One region of the Enterococcus sp. DIV0210g genome, then DNA from elsewhere that is predicted to be linked to it. Evidence: riboswitches for the same ligand, from Rfam matches in the RefSeq annotation. Region 1 holds a riboswitch; the other holds the start of a gene.
What was found. A riboswitch is a leader RNA that binds a small molecule or an ion and turns the genes downstream of it on or off. The one in region 1 is predicted to bind preQ1.
Positions count from the first base shown of each region.

Region 1 (10,620 bases):
ATTGAATAAAATGATGCAGGAGATTTTCAATCCTTCTGACGGACGGAAAAAAGAAGTCAGTTGGAATGATACGGTTTATCGAATCGGGGATAAGGTGCTCCAACTCGTCAATACACCGGAAGTGAATGTTTTTAACGGAGATATGGGCGTGATCACTGGGATTATTTTAGCCAAAGATTCCGAAGACAAAGTCGATGAACTGGTCATTCAATTTGACGCGAATGAAGTAACATATAAGCGAAATGAATGGAACAAAATCACTTTGTCGTATTGCTGTTCGATCCACAAGTCCCAAGGTAGTGAATTCAAGATGGTGATCTTGCCAATGGTACACCAGTATCAGCGAATGCTGCAGCGAAATCTTTTATATACGGCTGTTACGCGGAGTAAAGACCTGTTGATTTTACTAGGGGAAGAAAATGCCTACGAAACCTGTGTGAAAAATGAGTCTGCAGTAAGATTGACGACTTTAAAAGAACGGATCATCCACAATGAACAAATGTCATTGACGATCCGCACGAAATTGACTGCTTACGAAGATTCTCTGGCAGGGGATGACCCATTTGAAGATGGTGTCTACACAACACCAGAAGAACCGAAACGCCAACCAGCTGTCGTGAAAACAAAAAAAGAAACAATCGCAGATGAGCCGGATGAACAAACAGAAGAAATCAGTCTTTTTGCGCCTGAAAAAACATCAGAACCAATCGTGGAAGAAGCGCCCCAAAATTATATTCTGACCACTCAACTGATCAAAGAAGAGAAAATCGATCCAATGATTGGGATGGGGGAAATTACGCCTTTTGTGTAGAGGTTGTGAGCAGTATGGTCTGCTTCAAGAATTAAGAATGATAAATTAGAAATAGCTTCTCATATTTTTAATTTGTCAGGCTTAATGCTGAAAGTCAGCTTAGCGAACACCGTTTGACTAGTGGTTGTAAAAAATACTTGTTTCTAACAATCAAAAACCGCAAAACGTAAAATCGTTTTGCGGTTTTTACTGTATTTAAAAGTCTGTTTCTGACTCTTTTAAAGAAACCAAAAGGGCTGTTTTTTAGTCCCAAATTGCAAATCGAAGGATTGAGAATCCAAATCTTCACCATCTGCTTGTCCATACTGAGGAAGCGTTGTGGTCAAGCGAAGTTTACTTGTTGTAAAGTGATGGACATGTTTTGATTTCAAATGTTTTTTTCGAAGAAGCAGACCAATGATCCACAAAATCTTGAAAAAATTGATTCGTTCAATCAGGATAAAATCCATATTCGGTTTTGCGATTTCAGCTGTTGGCGCAATCGCAACCCCGCCGCCAAAATAAGGATGATTTGTCACAGTACACAGAAATGCTTTTGAAAAAGCGAGCTGCTTGCCGCCGACATCTGCCAAAAGCGGAAATCCTTTTTGTGTGAACAACACCCGTGCAATCGAAAAAATATAAGCAAAAGAGCCCAGATTATACTTGTTCAATCGTTCTTTAGAAGCAGAATGATTAGTTGCATGAACGACAGCTGCATCTAAGCCGATCCCAAAATTATTAACTAAGATCCCGCTTATTTCGTTTATTTTTTCTTCAAAAGTCAGCAAATTGATCATTTTCGGTTCAGTGGTTGCTAAAAGGCGATCTAACGCCAGTTCTGCTGTGCGAGGCAAACCGATCCCTCGGGCAAAATCGTTTCCTGAACCAGCTGGGATATAGCCGATTGGAAATTCTTTTCCCAAATAATGGAAAGCATTGAGTACTTGATGAAGGGTACCATCCCCGCCAATCACAACGACTAAAGGAAATTCGTTCTGTTCTGTCAATTCTTCTTTATCTTCAGGCCAAGGAAGCAAAGAGGGGACCAGTTGTTCAGCGATTTCAGCATCGTGTCCAGCGTACTCGCTATAGTGAGCAGTAAATACCAGCTTTTTTTCTTCCAGCAATTTGATGATTTTTTCTGCGGTCTTTTTGCCATTTCCGCTGCCGGCCGCTTGGTTGATCAATAAATGATAGTGGATATCCATTTTTTCCTCCTGCAGCTTAAGTTGAAAGAACGGTTTTATTCTTCCATAAGAAAAAGCCAAGAGCATTGTCTTGGTTTTTGTCGAGGACTCCGTACAGCCAAGGCTCACTGTTTGCGAAATCTATTTCTTAAACTGTTTATTCAAAATCGTTTCCCACACATTATAGCAGAGGAAAAGAAAAAATAAATAAAAAAGATCTAACAGATGCTCGATCCGGTACTTTTCCGGAGAAGAAATCTAAGGTTCATGTGTCCACTTAGTTCTTCAGCAATCTGTTAGACCCTGTACGATAAGTAAGAGGTTGCTCAAATTCCCACATCCTTTACATCTTCGTTTCAGTTTCACAACAATTCTGTTCAGCAGAACCTGCTTCGTCTGCGCTACTGGGAATTCTTATGACCCCTTACACCTATTTTATACCATGTTTTGCTTCTTTTTGCAAACGTTTACTTCTGGGATTTAACATTACTTTTCCAGGAAATAACAGCTAGTTGTTGAAAAGAAAAAGCCTTCTGTTATAATGAATGATTGTGGTCAAGATTTCGGGATATTTCAGTGAAAACTGAAGCCAAGAAATTTTTTCGATTCTAGTTCGTTTTGTAAAAAAACGACTAGGTCCGCGGTTCATCAACCATCCCGCGCAAAAAAACTAGGAGAAATGAGGAGAAATTATGCAAGCATCAAAAAGCAGCAAATCATTGATGGTCATTGCGGTAAATGGGATCATCATGGCACTTTATTTAGCATTAACGATTTTAGTCGCACCTGTCTCTTCAGGGCCGATCCAATTTCGAATATCAGAAAGCTTGAATCATCTGGTAGTTTTCAATCGGAAACTTTTATGGGGTGTTTTAGGCGGAGTCATCGTTTATAATGCGTTCTTTGGTTTTGGGATCATGGACGTGATTTTTGGCGGGACACAGACGTTCTTATCACTTGGTTTGACAGCATTGCTGCAAAACAAAGTAAAAGATGTCAAGATCCGTTTAGCTTTAAATACGCTCTTTTTTACAGTAAGTATGATTTTGATCGCGTATATGCTTGTTCCGACAGGCGGTCATGCTTTTTGGGTAACTTACGGCACATTGGCACTTAGCGAATTCATCATCATGGTCATTTCAGCACCATTGATGTATTACTTGAATAAAACAATCCATTTTGAAAAAAGAATCTAAAAAAATGGGCGATCCGAAAATCATTGACAGATTTTCAGATTGCCCGTTTTTTATTTGAGCAAAAAGATTTTCTGCTCTTTATTCTGCATGCTGCAGATCTTCGATTTCTACTACTTTGAAATTTTTCTTTTCTAAATGGCTCACAATCGTATCGCATGTTTCTTTTGTCGTTTGCGCTGGAAGAGTAATCAGCGTACGGCGGATAAATTCGTCTTTACCAATATCCAAAGTGATGCAGCTGGCAATACTTGTGTACTTAGAAATAATTTTTGTCATAGAGGCCAAGTCGCCTTGTTTTCCAGTAGAAGCAACCGTTAATACGTAGCTTCCTTGCTCGATGCTCCATGATTGAGAAAGCATATTCAGTAAAGAACTGTGCGTCAAGATCCCGTAAAAATGGTTATTTTCATCTAAAACTGCGATATACGGCAATTCTTTGATGGTAAAGAATACTTTGAAGAATGATGTATTCACATAGATGAATTTTGTGGCGTTTTTCAATAAGTAAGTGACAGGAAGTGTCATGTCTCCGCCGTTTGCTTTGTGGCGGTAGATGTGCATTTTGTAAATATTTCCACGAAAAATCTGTCCGGATTCATCAAGGATCGGTACACAACGATAACCAGATGTTTCTAAAATCTCTAATGCTTGTTCTAATGTATTTGTCTCGTTCACTGTTGTTAAATCTTTTTTCTTGTAGACCATTGTTTTCAGCAGCATAACAAGTACCTCCGTTTCGTACATTTTAATCTAATTCTTAATTTCTTTAATCATATCATAAAGAAGCTAGGAATGAATAGAAGGTTTTAGGAGAAATTGACAAAGAACCTTTTCCATGATACTGTTATTCTGTATATTTGTGAGTTTCAGTAAGGAGGTAGGGACAAAATGGCGAAGAAAAAAGCTGCTTTAGCGTGTTCCGTATGCGGGTCTAGAAACTATACAAAGTCTATTAGCGAAGGTAAAAGCGGAGAACGTTTAGAAATCAACAAATTCTGTAAATATTGTAATCAATATACATTACATAAAGAAACCAAATAAGGAGGAAGCAGAATGAAATTTCTTAAAAGCGTAAAAGAAGAAATGAAAAAAGTGTCTTGGTCTTCAAAGAAACAATTGCGCCGCGACACATTGATCGTTATCGAGACATCAATCATTTTTGGTGTCATGTTTTACGTGATGGATACAGCTATCCAACACTTGTTCAGCTGGATTCTTAGCTAGGACGCTAGTAAAACAAAGCAGAACGTGCTATAATCGTTTTGAAGAAAAACTTCGGGTATACTGAGGTTTTTTTATTTTACAATGAAATGAGGAGCCGGCAAAATGGAATCTTTTGAAAAAAATTGGTATGTACTGCATACTTATTCTGGTTATGAAAATAAAGTAAAAGCAAATATCGAGTCTCGTGCACAAAGTATGGGGATGGGTGATTATATTTTCCGCGTTGTAGTTCCTGAAGAAACAGAAACGGAAGTAAAAAACGGAAAAGAAAAAGAAATCGTTCATAAAACATTCCCTGGTTATGTATTAGTAGAAATGACAATGACAGATTCATCATGGTATGTTGTTCGTAATACACCGGGCGTAACAGGATTCGTTGGTTCACACGGCGCCGGCAGTAAACCAGCTCCATTGCTTCAAGAAGAAGTAAACCATATCTTGCGTTCAATCGGTATGAGCGTTCGTCAAAATGATTTGGAAGTCCAAGTCGGCGAAACAGTGAAAATCATTGAAGGTGCCTTTGCTGGATTAGAAGGACAAGTCAGCGAAATCGACGAAGAAAAAGAAAAACTAAAAGTAAATATCGATATGTTTGGACGCGAAACAAGTACAGAACTTGATTTCGAACAAGTAGACAAAATCGATTAAATCAATCATCACAAATTTTGAAAGATTGAATAAAGCGGCGGACCACCAGTCAAAAGGCTGAAGGCTGCTGCTTTTTTGTTTGAATGAAAGGAGAAAAAAACGTGAAAAATGTTTTAAGTATCAGTGCATTGTTTGTCCTGAGCCTTCTTTTTTTAAGCGGGTGCCAAGACAAAGGGATGCAAGCAGAACAAACCAGCTCTTCAAAAACAGCAGAAACAGTAAAAACAACAGCAAGTTCAGAGCAGCAAGAACAAACAGCCGTGCCAACGCTCTTTTTCCATGGATACAGCGGAACCATCAATTCCTTCAAAGGGATGCTTCAGCGGTTGGAGCAAGAAAAAGCAGGGGAAAATGAACTCCTTTTAACGGTTGCGGCAGATGGGAGTGTCCAAGCACAAGGCGAATTGAGCGGAAAAGCAGATGATCCAATGGTCCAAGTCGTTTTTTCAGATAATCAAAACAATGAATGGAACCAGACCGAATGGATCAAAAACAGTTTAGTTTATTTAAAAGAAACATATGGTATCAGCAAAGTAAATATCGTTGGCCATTCGATGGGTGGGGTCAGTGCACTTCGTTATCTCGTCACATATGGTCAGGACACTTCGCTTCCAAAAGTAGAAAAATTCGCGGCACTTGGCGCTCCCTTCAATGATTTTGTAGAAGAGAATAATGAACAGACAGCAGAAGAGGTTTTAGCAAATGGTCCATCTGTAATTTCCAGCCGCTATCAGGATTATCAGCAAAACATCCAAAATCTGCCAAGCTCTGTTTCGATTTTGCTTGTTGGCGGACAAGTATCTGAAACAGATTTAAGTGATGGTACCGTTCCATTGAGTAGCGCATTCGCCGTTGCGCCATTGCTGAAACAAAACGGAAATTCTGTGGAGGAACAGATCATTAAAGGTGCTGCGCATAGTCAACTGCACGAAAGCAAAGAAGTGGATCAATTGGTGAGCCGTTTTATTTGGGATAGATAAGAATACTTTGCTCTCGAAAGTAAAAAATCCAAGTATAAATATTTGCTTACTTTTTGTAAGTGTTATATCATGTTTTTGTAATCAAGAACATGAAAGAAGGATTTATTATGGCTTATCAAGCAAGTAATGAAGAACATCCAATCAACATCGTCAATATCGCTTCACTAGAAGGCAGAGTAAAAGAGCGAATGGAAGCAGGCGCTTTCGGATATATTCGCGGAGGCTCTGAAGACGAATGGACGATGCGGGAAAATACTTCTTCTTTTAATACAAAAAAAATCATGCCCCGCGTTTTGCGAGGAATCGAGTCTGCAGATCTTCGTACATCTGTTTTCGGCATTGATTTAGATACACCAATTATCCAAGCGCCATCTGCTGCTCAAGGATTGGCTCACGAAAAAGGAGAAGCAGCTACAGCAAAAGGAGTGGCTGATGCAGGTTCTATTTTCTCCATTAGTACGTATGCAAACACAACAATCAAAGACGCAGCAGCTGCGGCACCAGATGCACCCCAATTTTTTCAACTATATATGAGCAAAGATGATGGTTTCAATGAATTCATTTTAAATAAAGCAGTGGAGGCCGGCGCTAAAGCAGTGATTTTGACAGCTGATTCAACTTTAGGCGGCTATCGTGAAGAAGATATCATCAACAATTTCCAATTCCCATTACCAATGCCTAATTTGGCTGCTTACAGCGAACAAAGCGTAAGCGGAAATGGTGCTGGAAAAGGGATCGCAGAAATCTATGCGGCTGCAAAACAAGAATTGACGCCAGCAGATATCAGAAAAATCAAAGAGCTGACAAATCTGCCAGTACTTGTAAAAGGAATCCAATCCCCAGAAGACGCAGAAGTAGCCATTTCTGCTGGTGCTGACGGAATCTGGGTATCAAATCATGGCGGCCGCCAATTAGACGGTGGGCCAGCTTCCTTTGAAGTACTGCCGAAAATCGCAGAAGTAGTAAGCAAACGTGTGCCCGTTATCTTTGACTCAGGTGTCCGCCGCGGCGAACATGTCTTCAAAGCATTAGCAAGCGGGGCAGACCTAGTAGCAATCGGCCGTCCAGTGATTTATGGCTTAAACCTTGGCGGAGCAGCAGGCGTTACTTCCGTGTTCGAACATTTGAATAAAGAATTAGCTATCACTATGCAGCTTGCTGGAACAAAAACGATCGATGAAGTAAAAAATACTAAACTTTTGGATTAACTCGAACAGAATAAAAAAAGAGTACAAAACCATTGATCAATGGTTTTGTACTCTTTTTTTTTATGCTTGTTTATTCAACAATTCTTCTGTTAAACGTTTTGCGGTTGGCGTTGCGGCTAATCCGCCTTCTGCTGTTTCTTTGAAAATAGAAGGCATTTGTCTGCCTACTTGGTACATAGCTGCAACAACTTCGTCAGGTGGGATCACACTTTCGATTCCAGCTAATGCCATATCTGCAGAAATGAAAGCTTGAGAAGATCCTAACGCATTGCGTTTGACGCAAGGAACTTCCACTAAACCGGCGACTGGATCGCAAATCAAGCCCATCATATTTTTTAAAGTGATTGCGACTGCTTGGGCTGCTTGATGCGCGGTTCCGCCATTTGCACAAACAAGAGCTGCAGCAGCCATCGCGCTGGCAGAACCAACTTCTGCTTGACAGCCGCCTTCCGCGCCGCTGATTGAAGCATTATTTGCAATCACTAATCCAAAAGCACCTGCAGTGAAAAGAAATTCAAGCTGCTGCTGATGATCTAAATTTAACCGATCTTTGACAGCCATCAATACACCAGGGACGACGCCGGCACTTCCAGCGGTTGGTGTAGCACAGATCAAGCCCATTTTGGCATTCACTTCATTGACGGCGATGGCGTTTTTCACTGCTTTCAAGATCGTTTCGCCGCTCAAAAAGTTTCCTTCCGCCAAATAGGTATCTAGTCTTTTAGCATCTCCGCCTGTGATTCCTGTAACTGAAGTCACGCCCTGTGTTCCTTCATTAATAGAGTGTGACATGACCGAAAGATTTTTTTCCATCAGCGCAATGATCTGTTCCCGCGAACGGCCAGTCATATTTTCTTCTTCGGCAATCATCAGTTCAGCGACAGAAGGATAGGCTTCTGCTTGTTCAACAAGTTCTTTGATTGATAAAAACATTGCTAAGACTCCTTTTAGTCAAAATAATTTACACTATCGATATGGGGCAGTTCCATCAATTTTGCAACTGTCTCATTGCCTTGAGGATCATCAACTTCAATGATCATGATGGAATTGTCGCCTTTTGATTCCCTCGTAACAGTCATCGTACCAATATTGGTTCCTGCTGCGGACAAGATATTTGTTACTTTTGCAATGATGCCTGGAACATCTTGATGGACGATAATAAAAGTCGGCGTTCCCATACTTAAAGAAATCTTGAATCCATTCAATTCGGATATCTGGATATTTCCGCCTCCGATAGAGATTCCTGTAACGGATAATTTACGGTTTCCTTTTGTCAAAAGCATACGCACAGAATTTGGATGTTCTGCTTTTTCATTTTTAGGGACGAATAAAACCTCCATACCTGCGTTATACGCAAGTTCTAGAGAATCAGCCAAACGCTCATCATCAGGCTCCATCCCAAGCAGACCGCCTACTAAGGCAATATCTGTACCGTGGCCTCGGTATGTTTTGGCAAAAGACTCATACAAATAGATGTCTACAGAGTCAGGCTGTTCACCAAAAATACTGCGTACGATCTTTCCGATTCGGGCAGCCCCAGCCGTATGAGAACTGCTTGGTCCAATCATTACAGGGCCAATAATATCAAAAACACTTCTATATCTTAATTCTTCCATTTTCCCCACCTCGCAAGTAAAGATAGATTGCCGTTTTTGCAGTCTAAGTGTAGCACAAAAGAGCGAGATGGGAGGCGGCAGTTCAAGTTTTTAAGGATAATTTTATTTGTTTTTGAGCGAGAGAAAATATTCTGTGAAAAAACATTGAAAAATAGTTTATATTTGCTATAATGTATCAGTGTGCATCCGAACTGCACCAATTTGTCGAAAGTTTCGGCAGATAAAACGTGGGAGGAGAAATATGCATCTCCAATTAACCACATCACGGACTTAAGGAGGTATGTCTCGTGGCAAAGAAAGTAGAAAAAATCGTTAAATTGCAAATTCCTGCAGGTAAAGCAACTCCAGCTCCGCCAGTAGGTCCAGCACTAGGTCAAGCGGGTATCAACATCATGGGATTCACAAAAGAATTCAATGCTCGTACTGCTGATCAAGCTGGTTTGATTATTCCAGTAGTAATCTCTGTATACGAAGACCGTTCATTCACATTCGTTACAAAAACACCGCCAGCTGCAGTATTATTGAAAAAAGCAGCTAAAATCGAAAAAGGTTCAGGCGAACCAAACAAAACTAAAGTTGCTAAAGTTTCTAGCGATCAAGTAAAAGAAATCGCTGAATTAAAAATGGAAGACCTAAACGCAGCTAACGTTGAAGCAGCAATGCGCATGGTTGAAGGAACTGCAAGAAGCATGGGAATCACTGTAGAATAATCTCTGCATCCCGAGGAAGTAGCTTCTCAGTTGGCTCTATATTGAAAGATATAGAACACGTGGGAGGTTCAACCGTTATAACCACAATCAAGGAGGAAACATAATGGCTAAAAAGAGCAAAAAAATGCAAGAAGCATTGAAAAAAGTTGATTCAAATAAAGTTTACCCAGTTGCGGAAGCAGTTGCTTTAGCAAAAGAAACAAGTATTGCAAAATTCGACGCAACAGTTGAAGTTGCATACCGTTTGAACGTAGACCCTAAAAAAGCAGACCAACAAATCCGTGGTGCTGTTGTATTACCAAACGGAACAGGTAAAACACAAACTGTTTTAGTATTTGCTAAAGGCGAAAAAGCAAAAGAAGCAGAAGCTGCTGGTGCTGATTACGTTGGCGATGCTGACATGGTTCAAAAAATCCAAGGCGGCTGGTTCGATTTTGACGTAGTCGTAGCAACTCCAGACATGATGGCTGAAGTTGGTAAACTTGGTCGTGTCTTAGGTCCTAAAGGCTTGATGCCAAACCCTAAAACAGGAACAGTTACTATGGACGTAACAAAAGCTGTCAACGAAGTTAAAGCTGGTAAAGTAACTTACCGTGTCGACAAAGCTGGTAACGTACATGTGCCAATCGGTAAAGTATCATTTGATACAGACAAACTTATCGAAAACTTCAACACAATCCATGATGTTTTAGTAAAAGCTAAACCATCTGCAGCAAAAGGTCAATACATGAAAAATATCAGCGTTACAACAACATTTGGACCTGGTATCCATGTAGACCAAGCTTCTTTCTAATCTTTTAGGTTAGTCAGTCAGCTGATCCAACTGAAAAATAATTCTTGACTCAATCAGCTTAGCGTGCTAAGCTGATTGAGGTTAATAATTAACTGTACCGAAGACAGTAGGTGGCGATAGCCTTAATTTCCTACCGAGGACATCTATTGAGAACATTCAATTGTCCCTCTATGTCTACGGTGGCATGGAGTTTTTTTATTGTGAATCACTAAAAACGAAGTGATTAGAAGAGTAAAATCAATAAGAACAACGTGATTAGATGATG
Region 1 is NZ_CP187903.1:2,182,298-2,192,917, reverse strand. Features, by position in the region: gene recD2 (SF1B family DNA helicase RecD2) at 1-811, shown strand, start outside; gene IGI64_RS10580 (diacylglycerol/lipid kinase family protein) at 1,030-2,001, opposite strand; PreQ1 riboswitch class I at 2,615-2,660, shown strand; gene IGI64_RS10575 (QueT transporter family protein) at 2,673-3,176, shown strand; gene cbpA (cyclic di-AMP binding protein CbpA) at 3,255-3,896, opposite strand; gene rpmG (50S ribosomal protein L33) at 4,065-4,217, shown strand; gene secE (preprotein translocase subunit SecE) at 4,230-4,400, shown strand; gene nusG (transcription termination/antitermination protein NusG) at 4,503-5,048, shown strand; gene IGI64_RS10550 (alpha/beta fold hydrolase) at 5,132-6,028, shown strand; gene IGI64_RS10545 (lactate oxidase) at 6,136-7,236, shown strand; gene sdaAA (L-serine ammonia-lyase, iron-sulfur-dependent, subunit alpha) at 7,297-8,169, opposite strand; gene sdaAB (L-serine ammonia-lyase, iron-sulfur-dependent subunit beta) at 8,184-8,852, opposite strand; gene rplK (50S ribosomal protein L11) at 9,140-9,562, shown strand; gene rplA (50S ribosomal protein L1) at 9,666-10,355, shown strand; ribosomal protein L10 leader region at 10,435-10,561, shown strand.

Region 2 (10,620 bases), 610 kb from region 1:
AAAACGCCAAACACTCGATCCATATCGAATATTATGCATTCGTTACCGATAGCATTGGGCAGCAAGTTCTTCGTTTACTGGAAGAAAAAGCAGCTGAAGGTGTCGAAGTCCGTCTGCTTTATGATGCTTTTGGTTCAAAAGGTTCCAAGGCAAAAGACTTCAAAAAGCTGATCGAAAACGGCGGTCATGCGCAAACATTCATTACTTCGCAAAAAGCATTGATGCGTTTTCGTCTGAACTATCATGATCACCGCAAAATCGTTGTGATCGATGGCAAGTACAGTTACATCGGCGGTTTCAACATTGCGGATCAATATGTCAAAACAACGAAAAAATTCGGCTACTGGCGCGATACGCATCTTCGTATTTATGGTGCTGCGTCTTCGCTGCTGCAATTACGTTTTCTAATGGACTGGAATGCTTCTGTGCCTGCTGAACGAAAAGTCGGCTATCATTTGGATTATTTCTTCAAGAAAACAGACAGTCATACGGTCAAAGAAAACAAAACATCGATCCAAATCGTTTCCAGCGGTCCAAATAGTGAAAATGAACAAATCAAACTCGCTTTTATCAAGTTGATCACTTCCGCAAAAAAACGCCTTTGGATCCAAACACCTTACCTTGTTTTAGATGAAAGTGTGCTTGCTGCATTGAGAATTGCAGCCGCTTCTGGCGTAGAAGTAAAAATCATGATCCCAAATAAGCCAGATCATCCCTTCATCTATCGTGCGACACAGTATTATGCACGCCAGCTTATCAAGGATAAAATCGAGATTTTGATTTATGAAGGCGGCTTTATGCACGCTAAAACATTGATCATGGATGAAGAAATCTGTATGGTCGGTTCCGCTAACCAAGATATCCGCAGTTATCGCTTGAATTTTGAAAGCAGTGCTGTTTTGTACGACCCGGAATGTTTAGACAAACTAGCGGACAAGTTTATCCAAGATGAAGCAATCTCTACCATGATGACTGAAGAAACTGTAAGCCAGATGTCAAAATGGCTATTGTTCAAGCAACAAGTTTCTCGCCTGTTTTCACCTATTCTTTAATTATTCATTAAGCTCTAGTGGAAAAGTTCCTCTTATTAGACGAAAAAACGGTATCAGTTTATCTTGGATATAGAATATAAGATAGCGTTTTCAAAGAGATGCCCAGTGTATTTCTTTGATATTCAAATAGGAGGGAGAAAAAATGTCAACAATGGTATTTGTAAATTTTCCAGTTAAAGATGTCGCAAAGTCCACAGAATTTTATCAAAAACTCGGGTTTACGATGAATCCTGAATTCTCAACAGATGAAGCAACTGCAATGGTGTGGGATGAACATTTCATGGTCATGCTGCTGGATCATGGTTTTTATCGCAAGTTTATCGGTGATAAAACGATTGCTGATACAAAAACAACAAGCGGTGCTTTGATTGCTTTCAGCATGAACAGCGTTGAGGAAGTCAAAGCCTTTGGTGAAAAAGCAGAAGCAAATGGCGGAAATGTTTACCATGTCGATATGGGATTTCCCGAAGAGCAAATGTATAATTTGGAAGTGCAAGATTTAGATGGAAATATTTTAGAACCAAACTGGATGAATATGTAGAAAAGCTCCGGCAGACAAACATCTGCCGGAGCTTTTTGCTTTTCATTCTGTTTTTGCAAAATTTACTTATTTGACAACTAATACATTGCACGATGCATGATTTACGACATACGCAGTCGTTGATCCTACGATTGCGCGTTCTACTGCGTTCAGTCCGGTTGATCCTAAAACGATCAGATCAATTGGTTCTTTTGACTCATTGAAATTTGCGATCAATGTTTTCGGATAGCCATACATGATATAGGTCTCCACATCCGTTACTTCTTTCTCAATCGCCAGGTTACGGTGCGCATCCATTTGGTTTTTCGCTACTTCATCCAGCTCATCTTGAAGGTTCGCAGTTGTAAAAGCAAAATCACCAAAGAAATTCCCTGTTATTTCATTTACATACAAAATGTGAAGCTTCGCGTGATTTCTTTTCGCAATCTCGATTGCCTCTGCAAAAGCTTTTTCTGCTTGTTCCGACCCATCGATCGCGATTAGAATATTGTTATAAGAATCCATTGAAACCGCCTCCTTTACATCTATTTTAGCACTGTTTGAGAGAACGGACAAATAAATCAACGATCAAAAATATTTTTTGATCAAACAACAATAAACCTTATGCTTCAAAACCATTTTTTTCAGATACTTGTTTGAACCAATGACCAGATTTCTTGATTGTTCGTTTGCCGTCTTGGTCTAAATCGACAGCGATGAAGCCATAACGGTTTTTATAGGCATTTGTCCAAGACCAGTTATCCATACATGTCCACATATGATAACCCACACAATTTGTTCCTTCTTCAATCGCCTGATGTACATATTTCAAATGATCTTGTACGAATTCGATGCGGTAATCGTCTTCGATCACGCCTTCTTGATTGACGAAGCGTTCTTCCCCTTCAACACCCATTCCATTTTCAGAGATATAGCATTTGATATTGCCATAATTTTCTCGGGTATTCGTTAAAATATCATAGATTCCTTTTTCATAGATTTCCCATCCGCGGTAAGGATTCATTTTTTTGCCTGGCATGTCGTAATTATCAAAATAATCATCTGGCATTGGGCCGTTTTTGTGATCGACAGGTGTTTCTTTTGCTTTGATTCTTCGAGGCTGGTAGTAATTGATTCCCAAAAGATCCACTGTATTTTCTTTGATTAGTTCAAGGTCGCCTTCCTTGAATTCAGGGACCATATCTAATTCTTTAACGATCTCGATCAATTCTTCTGGGAATGTTCCTTTGACTGCTGGATCTAAAAATGAGCGGTTGAAAAACGCATCCGCAATCGCGGCTGCTTTCACATCAGCTGGATTATTTTCATCTCTTGGATAACTTGGCGTCAAGTTCAAGATGATCCCGATTTCTCCATCTTGTGCCATTTCGTGATAGATTTTGATTGCTTTAGCACTTGCTAATGTTTCATGGAAACCGACTTGGACTGCTTCTTTAAGATTCACATGGTTTGGATAATGGAATTGATACAGATAACCTGCTTCGACAGGTACGATTGGTTCATTATGGGTGAACCATTTTTTGACGATCCCGCCAAATAATTCAAAACAAGTTTTTGCATATTCTGCATACGCATCTACTGTTTCTCGATTGAGCCAGCCGCCTTTTTCCTGCAGCGCCATCGGCATATCGAAATGGTAAAGATTGACGAATGGCTCAATGCCGTTTTCTAAAAGTTCTGTGAAGTAATCATGGTAAAAAGATACTGCTGTTTGGTTGACTTCTCCAGCGCCATTTGGGAACAAACGGCTCCACTGGATAGATGTCCGAAAGGTATTATGACCTGTTTGTTTCATTAATTGAACGTCTTCACGATATTTTGTATAAACTTGAGATGTATTTTCAGGACCAACTTGATCAAAAAATTTCTCTGGTTCTTTTTCATACCAATAGTCCCAGATACTCTCCCCTTTGCCATCTCCTAAAATTCTGCCCTCTGTTTGTGGTCCGCTAGCTGCAGAGCCCCACCAAAAACCTTTTGGAAAGTTATATACTGTCATTTTCTATTCCTCGCTTTTTCATTTGATACCGTTATCATAACCAACTCAAAAAAATAAATCAATACTTTTATTGAAAAATGACTAGACATTTAAAAAATACCGTGATATATTTTTCATGTAATCGATTACAAATAAACTTGAGGTGAATATAATGAACGGATTTATGGATAAACTGTCAGAAAAAATCATGCCCCTCGCAAACTTGCTTGGGCAAAACCGCTATCTCACCGTGTTAAGAGATGCCTTCATGCTTTCTTTCCCTTTAACGATGTTCGGTTCGATCGTGGTGGTTATCAATAACTTGCCATTTTTCAACGATGCGACCAAAGGAACACTAACTGAGTTATTTGGAAATGGGCAAAACGCAACAATGAGTATCATGTCCGTCTTTGTTACATTTGGTATCGGCTATTATTTGTCAAAATCTTATGATGTTGAAGGTATTTTCGGAGGCGCTGTTTCCTTTGCTAGTTTCTTGATTCTTACACCGTTTGTCATGACCACTGTCGGCGGTGAAGAAGTCAGCGGCGTGCTTTCACTTGATCGTTTAGGCGCAAAAGGAATGTTCATCGGAATGATCGCGGCTTTCCTTGCTGCAGAAATCTATTGCCGAATCACAAAACGCGGCTGGCAGATCAAAATGCCTGACGGAGTTCCGCCAGCAGTGACAAAATCATTTGCTGCATTGATCCCAGCAGTATTAACACTAACTGTTTTCTTGATCATCAATGCAATCATGACTGGTGTCTTCCATGCCAATCTCCATGATGTCGTTTATGAAGTGATCCAACGTCCATTAACCGGTCTTGGCAGCAGTTTGCCTGCGACATTATTAGCATTATTCTTTGTTCAATTTTTATGGTTCTTCGGTCTTCATGGCCAAATCATCGTCAACTCTGTAATGGACCCGATTTGGAACACATTGATGCTTGATAACCTTGAAGCTTACCAACGTGGTGATGCACTGCCTCATATCATCACAAAACCATTTATGGAAACATTCACTGTAGGTCTTGGCGGTTCTGGGATGACGCTTGCTGTTGTTCTTTTGATGGCATTTGTCTTGAAGAAAAAACAATACCGTGACGTTGGTCGTTTGGCCCTAGCTCCTGGGATCTTTAATGTAAATGAACCAACGATCTTTGGTCTGCCAATCGTATTGAATGCAACGATTTTGATTCCTTGGGTAGTTGCTCCTTTAGTTGTAACAACATTCAACTATCTTGTTATGGCAGCTGGACTTGTTCCTGCACCAACTGGCGTCTCTGTTCCTTGGACTGTGCCGATTATTGCAAGCGGTGTCTTAGCAACCAACTCTTGGCTTGGCGGTCTCTTGCAAGTCATCGACTTTGTCATCGTCGGCTTGATCTGGTATCCGTTCTTAAGAGTTTTAGATAAACAGCCTGATGTCGATTTAGAAGCTATTTCATAATAATAAATCATCTAATTTACGCAAAAGTTGAACTTTTGCGTAAATTTGTTTTTTTCTTCTTTTTAAACAAAGAATACTTTCGCTTTTTAAATAAAAAAACAGAATTATCGAGACTATTCTTGTCGCATGTACCGACTTTCGTTATACTCAATCTATGGAGGTGGATCAGATGCCAAAATATGAAGAAATCGCAAATACTTTGCGGGAAAGAATTCGTTCAAAAGAATATCCTCCCGACAGTTATCTGCCGAATCAAGTAGAATTAGTCAAAGAATTCGGTGTCAGCCGTATGACGATCAAAAAAGCAGTGAACATCTTATTCATGGAAGGACTAGTGTATTCTCAAAGAGGGGCTGGAACAAAGATCCTCAATCACCCTTTCTTGCAAAAAGATACTTCCCCAGCAAATGAATACGAGGGGCTAAGCCAGCAAATGGCACGTCAGCATCGCTCATTAAAAAGCACCGTCATCGACTTTACTGTTGAATTTCCTAATGAGATGATCCAGGAACGCTTGATGATCGATGCCGAACAACCGGTCTATAATATCCATCGTTTACGGATTTTAGATGACAAACCTTATATTTTGGAACATACATATATGCCCGTTCACCTTGTTCCTGGATTGAAAAAAGAACACCTGCTTTCTTCTATCTATGCTTACTTGCACGAATCGTTGAACATTGCTTTTGCTGGCGCGTATCGTGCAATCTCTGCGGACAAAAGTACCGTTTATGATCAAAAATACTTGCATTGTGCAGAAAATGATCCTGTATTGGAAGTCCAGCAAGTCGTTTACCTAAAAGATGGAAAACCTATCGAGTATTCAACAAGCCGAAATCGATTTGACAGCCGAAGCTATTCGCTGCTGGATGTCAAATCAAATTGATCCAGTCAAACAAAAATAAGTGCTCTTCCGTGCGGCGGAAAGACTCCGCCATGTGGAAGAGCGCTTATTTTCTTGTAGATTCAGCTCAATTTTTTATGGATTTTTTCTATCGTCCGCATGTTTCTGGAGGTTAAGAATTGCTGGTATTTTTTCGAAGCAAGTATTTTGCCAAAATTTTTTGTTGTCATTCCCTTTTTAACCACCCATACCAAATCTTTTCCTTCGAATAACGTCAACTTTTCTTGTTCATCATGTTCCGATGCTTCAAACAGCTCACTCAATTCTTCATATAAAGATTGATCTGAAAAAAGAACCATTTGATTGTGTTCAGGAATCTCGGTCATATGCTGGACGATTTTCTCGACTTCTTCTTGTGTCCGAATCAAACCGTAAATCGGCCGCTGCCAATGCTCACTCAAACTAACCAGCGCTTTTTCCAATGTTTCATCCGCGGATAAATCCGTTTCGAGGATTACATTTCCCGTCGCCAATACAGTCGTGACTGTTTTGAATTCAGGCAGTTCAAGCGTTTTTTTCAGTTCTTCCATTTTGATCGTTAAGCCTCCGGTATTGATTCCTCGGAGAAAAATGACATATTTTTTCATTTGGTTCTTTCCTCGTTTTCCGTATTTTCTCTACTATACAACAAGATTTCAAAAAGGAGGAGAAATGTCTCAGCAAAAACTCTTTTAAATAAAATTCTTCTGACAACGTGTTCTTTTTCTTCACTTTAAGTTATGATTGATTTGTGCATTTAAAACAAGAAGATTTCTTGGACTGGTTCGTAAACTTCCCAGGATAAAAAACTAAGTATCTCTCATAGATCCAAAAAGTACTGTATCAATAAAACATTTGAAAAACAGTCTATTTTTGGATTCCAAAGAAAGGAGGTTGGAAATAATGCGAAAAGTAATTATTGACTGCGATCCGGGAATCGATGATACGCTGGCGTTGATGCTGGCTGTCCAATCGCCGGAATTAGAGGTGCTCGGTATTACTGTCGTCTGCGGAAATGTCCCTGTCGAATTAGGTGTAGAAAATACCTTTCGCTGTCTAGAAAGATGTCAACGTTTAGATATCCCGGTCTTTGCCGGAGCTTCTAAACCGCTTGTCCGCTCATTTGTCAGCGCACAAGATACCCATGGCATGGATGGATTGGGTGAAACCTATTTTCCCCGTACTTCTGAATACCAAGCACAAGAAAAAACAGCAGCTGATTTTTTAGCTGAGACCTTTTCTGTTCCTACAGATATCTCTGTTATTGCTTTAGGTCCTTTGACCAATATCGCACAGGCACTGAAAAAGAATCCCCATTTAGGACGCCACATGGCTCGCTTCGTTACAATGGGCGGCACTTATAAAAGTCATGGGAACTGTTCGCCAGTAGCTGAATACAACTATTGGTGTGATCCAGATGCCGCGGCTTATGTCTTCAAACATTTAGAAAAGATGATTGAAATGGTCGGACTGGATGTGACCAGAGAAATCGTGTTTACGCCTACGATTTTAGAGTATTGCTGCCAAACCAACAATGAGGAGGGGAATTATTTGAAAGCAATCACCCGCTTTTACTATGATTTCCATTGGCAGCAGGAACGAATCCTCGGCTGTGTGATCAATGATCCTTTAGCTGTGGCTTATTTTATCGATCCGGCGCTTTGCAGCGGGTTTGAAAGCTATACTGCTGTAGAAACTACTGGGATCAGTCTGGGCCAAACATTAGTCGATCGTTTTGACTTTTGGCAAAAACCTGCGAACAGCAAGATTTTGACAACTGTCGATGTTTCATCATTCTTCCTGAAATTTTTGACCGTCATTTTAGATGCACAACCCGAAGCCGTTGCTAGGGATCTAAAAATGCTGCAGTTAGGATGAAAAAAATGAAAAAATTCACGACACGTACAATCACGATCATTGCTTTCAGCGTCGCTTTGAACTATATTGGCGGTGCTATCGCCCTGTTTTTGCGGCTGCCGATTTATTTAGACAGTATTGGAACGATTTTTTCCGCCACATTGCTAGGACCAGGATTCGGCGCATTGACTGGAACAATCAGTGCGTTGCTTAGCGGGATCACAGCAGATCTTTTTTCTCTGTATTATGCGCCTGTTCAAATCATTACTGGTTTGTGTGCTGGTTTTCTCTTAAACGGAAAAATCCAAAAATCTCGTTTGCCGCTCCAAGCGCTGCTGATTTCATTTCCTGGAACAGTGGCTGCTTCTTTGATCACTGTCTTTTTGTTTGGCGGGATCACTTCTTCTGGTTCAAGTATTCTTGTTCAGGTTTTATCTGGATTGGGTCTTGACCAAACAGCGAGTATTATTCTAATCCAAGCAGGCACCGATTATCTTGATCGGCTGCTGGCTGTTGTATTAGTTGCAGCAGTCGTTTTATCGCTTGGTGAAAGAAGAGTTTTTCAACAAAATAAATCTTGATTCCCTAAAACCAAAAAAACCATACAAATCCTTAAAAAGATTTGTATGGTTTTTAAACTTTAGAATCATTTTATGCAAATAAAAAATAATTAATAACCCTGGCGAATGTTCGATATGGTGGTCAATTCTTTAATTTTTTTCGATTGATTTTCTTTTAAAAACACACCATCTTTTTTTATTGCATTAGCTATATCTAAATTCATGCGACTTAAAATCAAAGGTACGGCTGTTCCTTCATCTTTCAAATTTTCCAGATAAGATTTTAATACTTTTCGAAGTGATTCGTTTCCATGATCTGTTTTCAAATCCTCTAATAACTCAGCAATAATAGCTTCGGCTCTTTTCCTCCGTTCCATTCCACCAGAAAACCATTTTAAATTACTCATTTAGTATTCCTCCCTATTTTTTAGGCCATTGTATCATACTTGGTTAGGCTGATACTTTGAGTTCCATTGATACAGCTTATATAATTTATGTAATACATTATTTTCATGATGTTAAGATGCACGATACTTTAAAAGAAGGAAGGTTTTATTTTTATATGAAAAACAAATTATTTATGTTTCAAAAAGAACAAAAAAGAGCGACCAGCCCTATTATCGCAATACTTGTTATGGTTGGATTGTTTGCAATCGGTGCAGCAACACAAATAGCAGGTGCTTTTACTAGCGCCCTGCTAATAGGCTTTAAAAACATAGAATACGGCAGTATCAAACACGCTGGAGCATCTTTAATAGCCTCTGTTATTGGATTTGGAACGGTTGCTCTTCTTGTTATGCTATGGGTACAGAAATATGAAAAACGCTCATGGCGTTCCTTGGGGCTATATAGTGACAATATATTTTTTAAATTGATAAGAGGTTATCTTATTGGAGCAATTATTATTGGGATAAGTATTTTTATGTCATTAGCCTTTGGATGGACTGAACGAATTGCAGCTGCACCAAAATTTCCAATTGCTACTATCATTATCGTTCTATTGATCTCCTTTTTTACCTATTTGATTCAAGGAGGCGCAGAAGAGATTCAATGTCGGGGATTTTTGATGCAAACATTTGGCGCTAGGTTTGGTATCCTTGCCGGTGTATTTGCTCAAGCATTGATTTTTGTTGCAATACATGGATTAAGTGGGTTGAATTGGAGATATGCGATTTTTGTTTTCACAGCGGCCATTTTCTTTGCTTTATATGCGTTGTGGGAAGAAAGTTTATGGGGTGTTATTGGGTTGCACGGTGCATATAACTTAGGATTCTTTGTTGTTGGAGTAACCTACATGGGGATTCGTAATCCTGGCACATCTTTAGCGGAACGCAATGCTGAAAATCTAGATTTAGCTAGTATCCCTATCATGTTGGCGGCGATTATTGTCTTAGCAGTATTCCTAAAGAACAAACATAAATTAAAAGAAAACTAAAAAAGAAATACAAAAAAGCAGAACTCTCCATACGAGAATTTGCTTTTTTGTATTTCTAAGCTATCCTTTAGATAAAGATAAATCTACTATTTTTCTCTGCAATTTGAAACTTTTTACTTTCCGCTTTTCGTCAACAAGTCCAGCCCTTTTTCTGGCGTGTCAACAAAGAAGCAGACACCGCTCTGATTACTTTCATAAATAAATTCCTTTAGTGCTTTGCTTGTATAGCTGCTGTAATCCCCAGCAACAGCAAGTTCGATATGATAGTTCGTGCATTTTTGCAAGATGTCTCCCGCTATCTTTGTTCTCAACTCAAAAAAATCTTCTGTTATCACAGATTTCAAAAGGATGATTTTATTTGTTTGGTATTCATAAGCCAATGATAAAAGCAGATCTAATGCTGATTGGCTGTCCTTTATCAAAACTGTGTCAGCTTCAATGATAATGACTTTTTGGCCATTCTTGCTTTGTTCAGTTACTTTCATTTTTTCCTCCAATCAATTAGCTGCTTTTACTAAATCAAAAAAACAAAGCAGACTATCTTTTTACTTTCAAAGCTTTATTTTTCGCTAAATAAAACGGACGTAAATAACCAACCGTATTGGAAAGCGGCAGTACCTCATCTGGAAGCGCAAGGGATAATTCCTTGCTTAAATAAGCTCTTCTCGTGGTGATTCGTTCCCATAATTCTGGATATTCCGTTTGGATCTCTGTTCGCAGCTGTTCATCGGCAAGAGCGACACATTCTTCTGCGCTTACCCCTGCATAGCCAGGAACCGATGGGATAATATCCACTTGGAAGATCATTCCGCTCTGAAGCTGTTCCTCAGAATTTGGATAAATAGGCGAAGACATCCA
Region 2 is NZ_CP187903.1:1,567,376-1,577,995, forward strand. Features, by position in the region: gene cls (cardiolipin synthase) at 1-1,052, shown strand, start outside; gene IGI64_RS07575 (VOC family protein) at 1,195-1,593, shown strand; gene IGI64_RS07580 (universal stress protein) at 1,660-2,097, opposite strand; gene IGI64_RS07585 (glycoside hydrolase family 1 protein) at 2,195-3,592, opposite strand; gene celB (PTS cellobiose transporter subunit IIC) at 3,744-5,024, shown strand; gene IGI64_RS07595 (GntR family transcriptional regulator) at 5,194-5,913, shown strand; gene IGI64_RS07600 (DUF1697 domain-containing protein) at 5,994-6,518, opposite strand; PreQ1 riboswitch class I at 6,685-6,729, shown strand; gene IGI64_RS07605 (nucleoside hydrolase) at 6,814-7,788, shown strand; gene IGI64_RS07610 (ECF transporter S component) at 7,794-8,348, shown strand; gene IGI64_RS07615 (bacteriocin immunity protein) at 8,438-8,734, opposite strand; gene IGI64_RS07620 (CPBP family intramembrane glutamic endopeptidase) at 8,890-9,762, shown strand; gene IGI64_RS07625 (DUF4180 domain-containing protein) at 9,876-10,247, opposite strand; gene IGI64_RS07630 (M24 family metallopeptidase) at 10,300-10,620, opposite strand, start outside.
Region 2: it holds a riboswitch for preQ1, as region 1 does, so the genes downstream of both, IGI64_RS07605 (nucleoside hydrolase) here and IGI64_RS10575 (QueT transporter family protein) in region 1, are expected to answer to the same signal.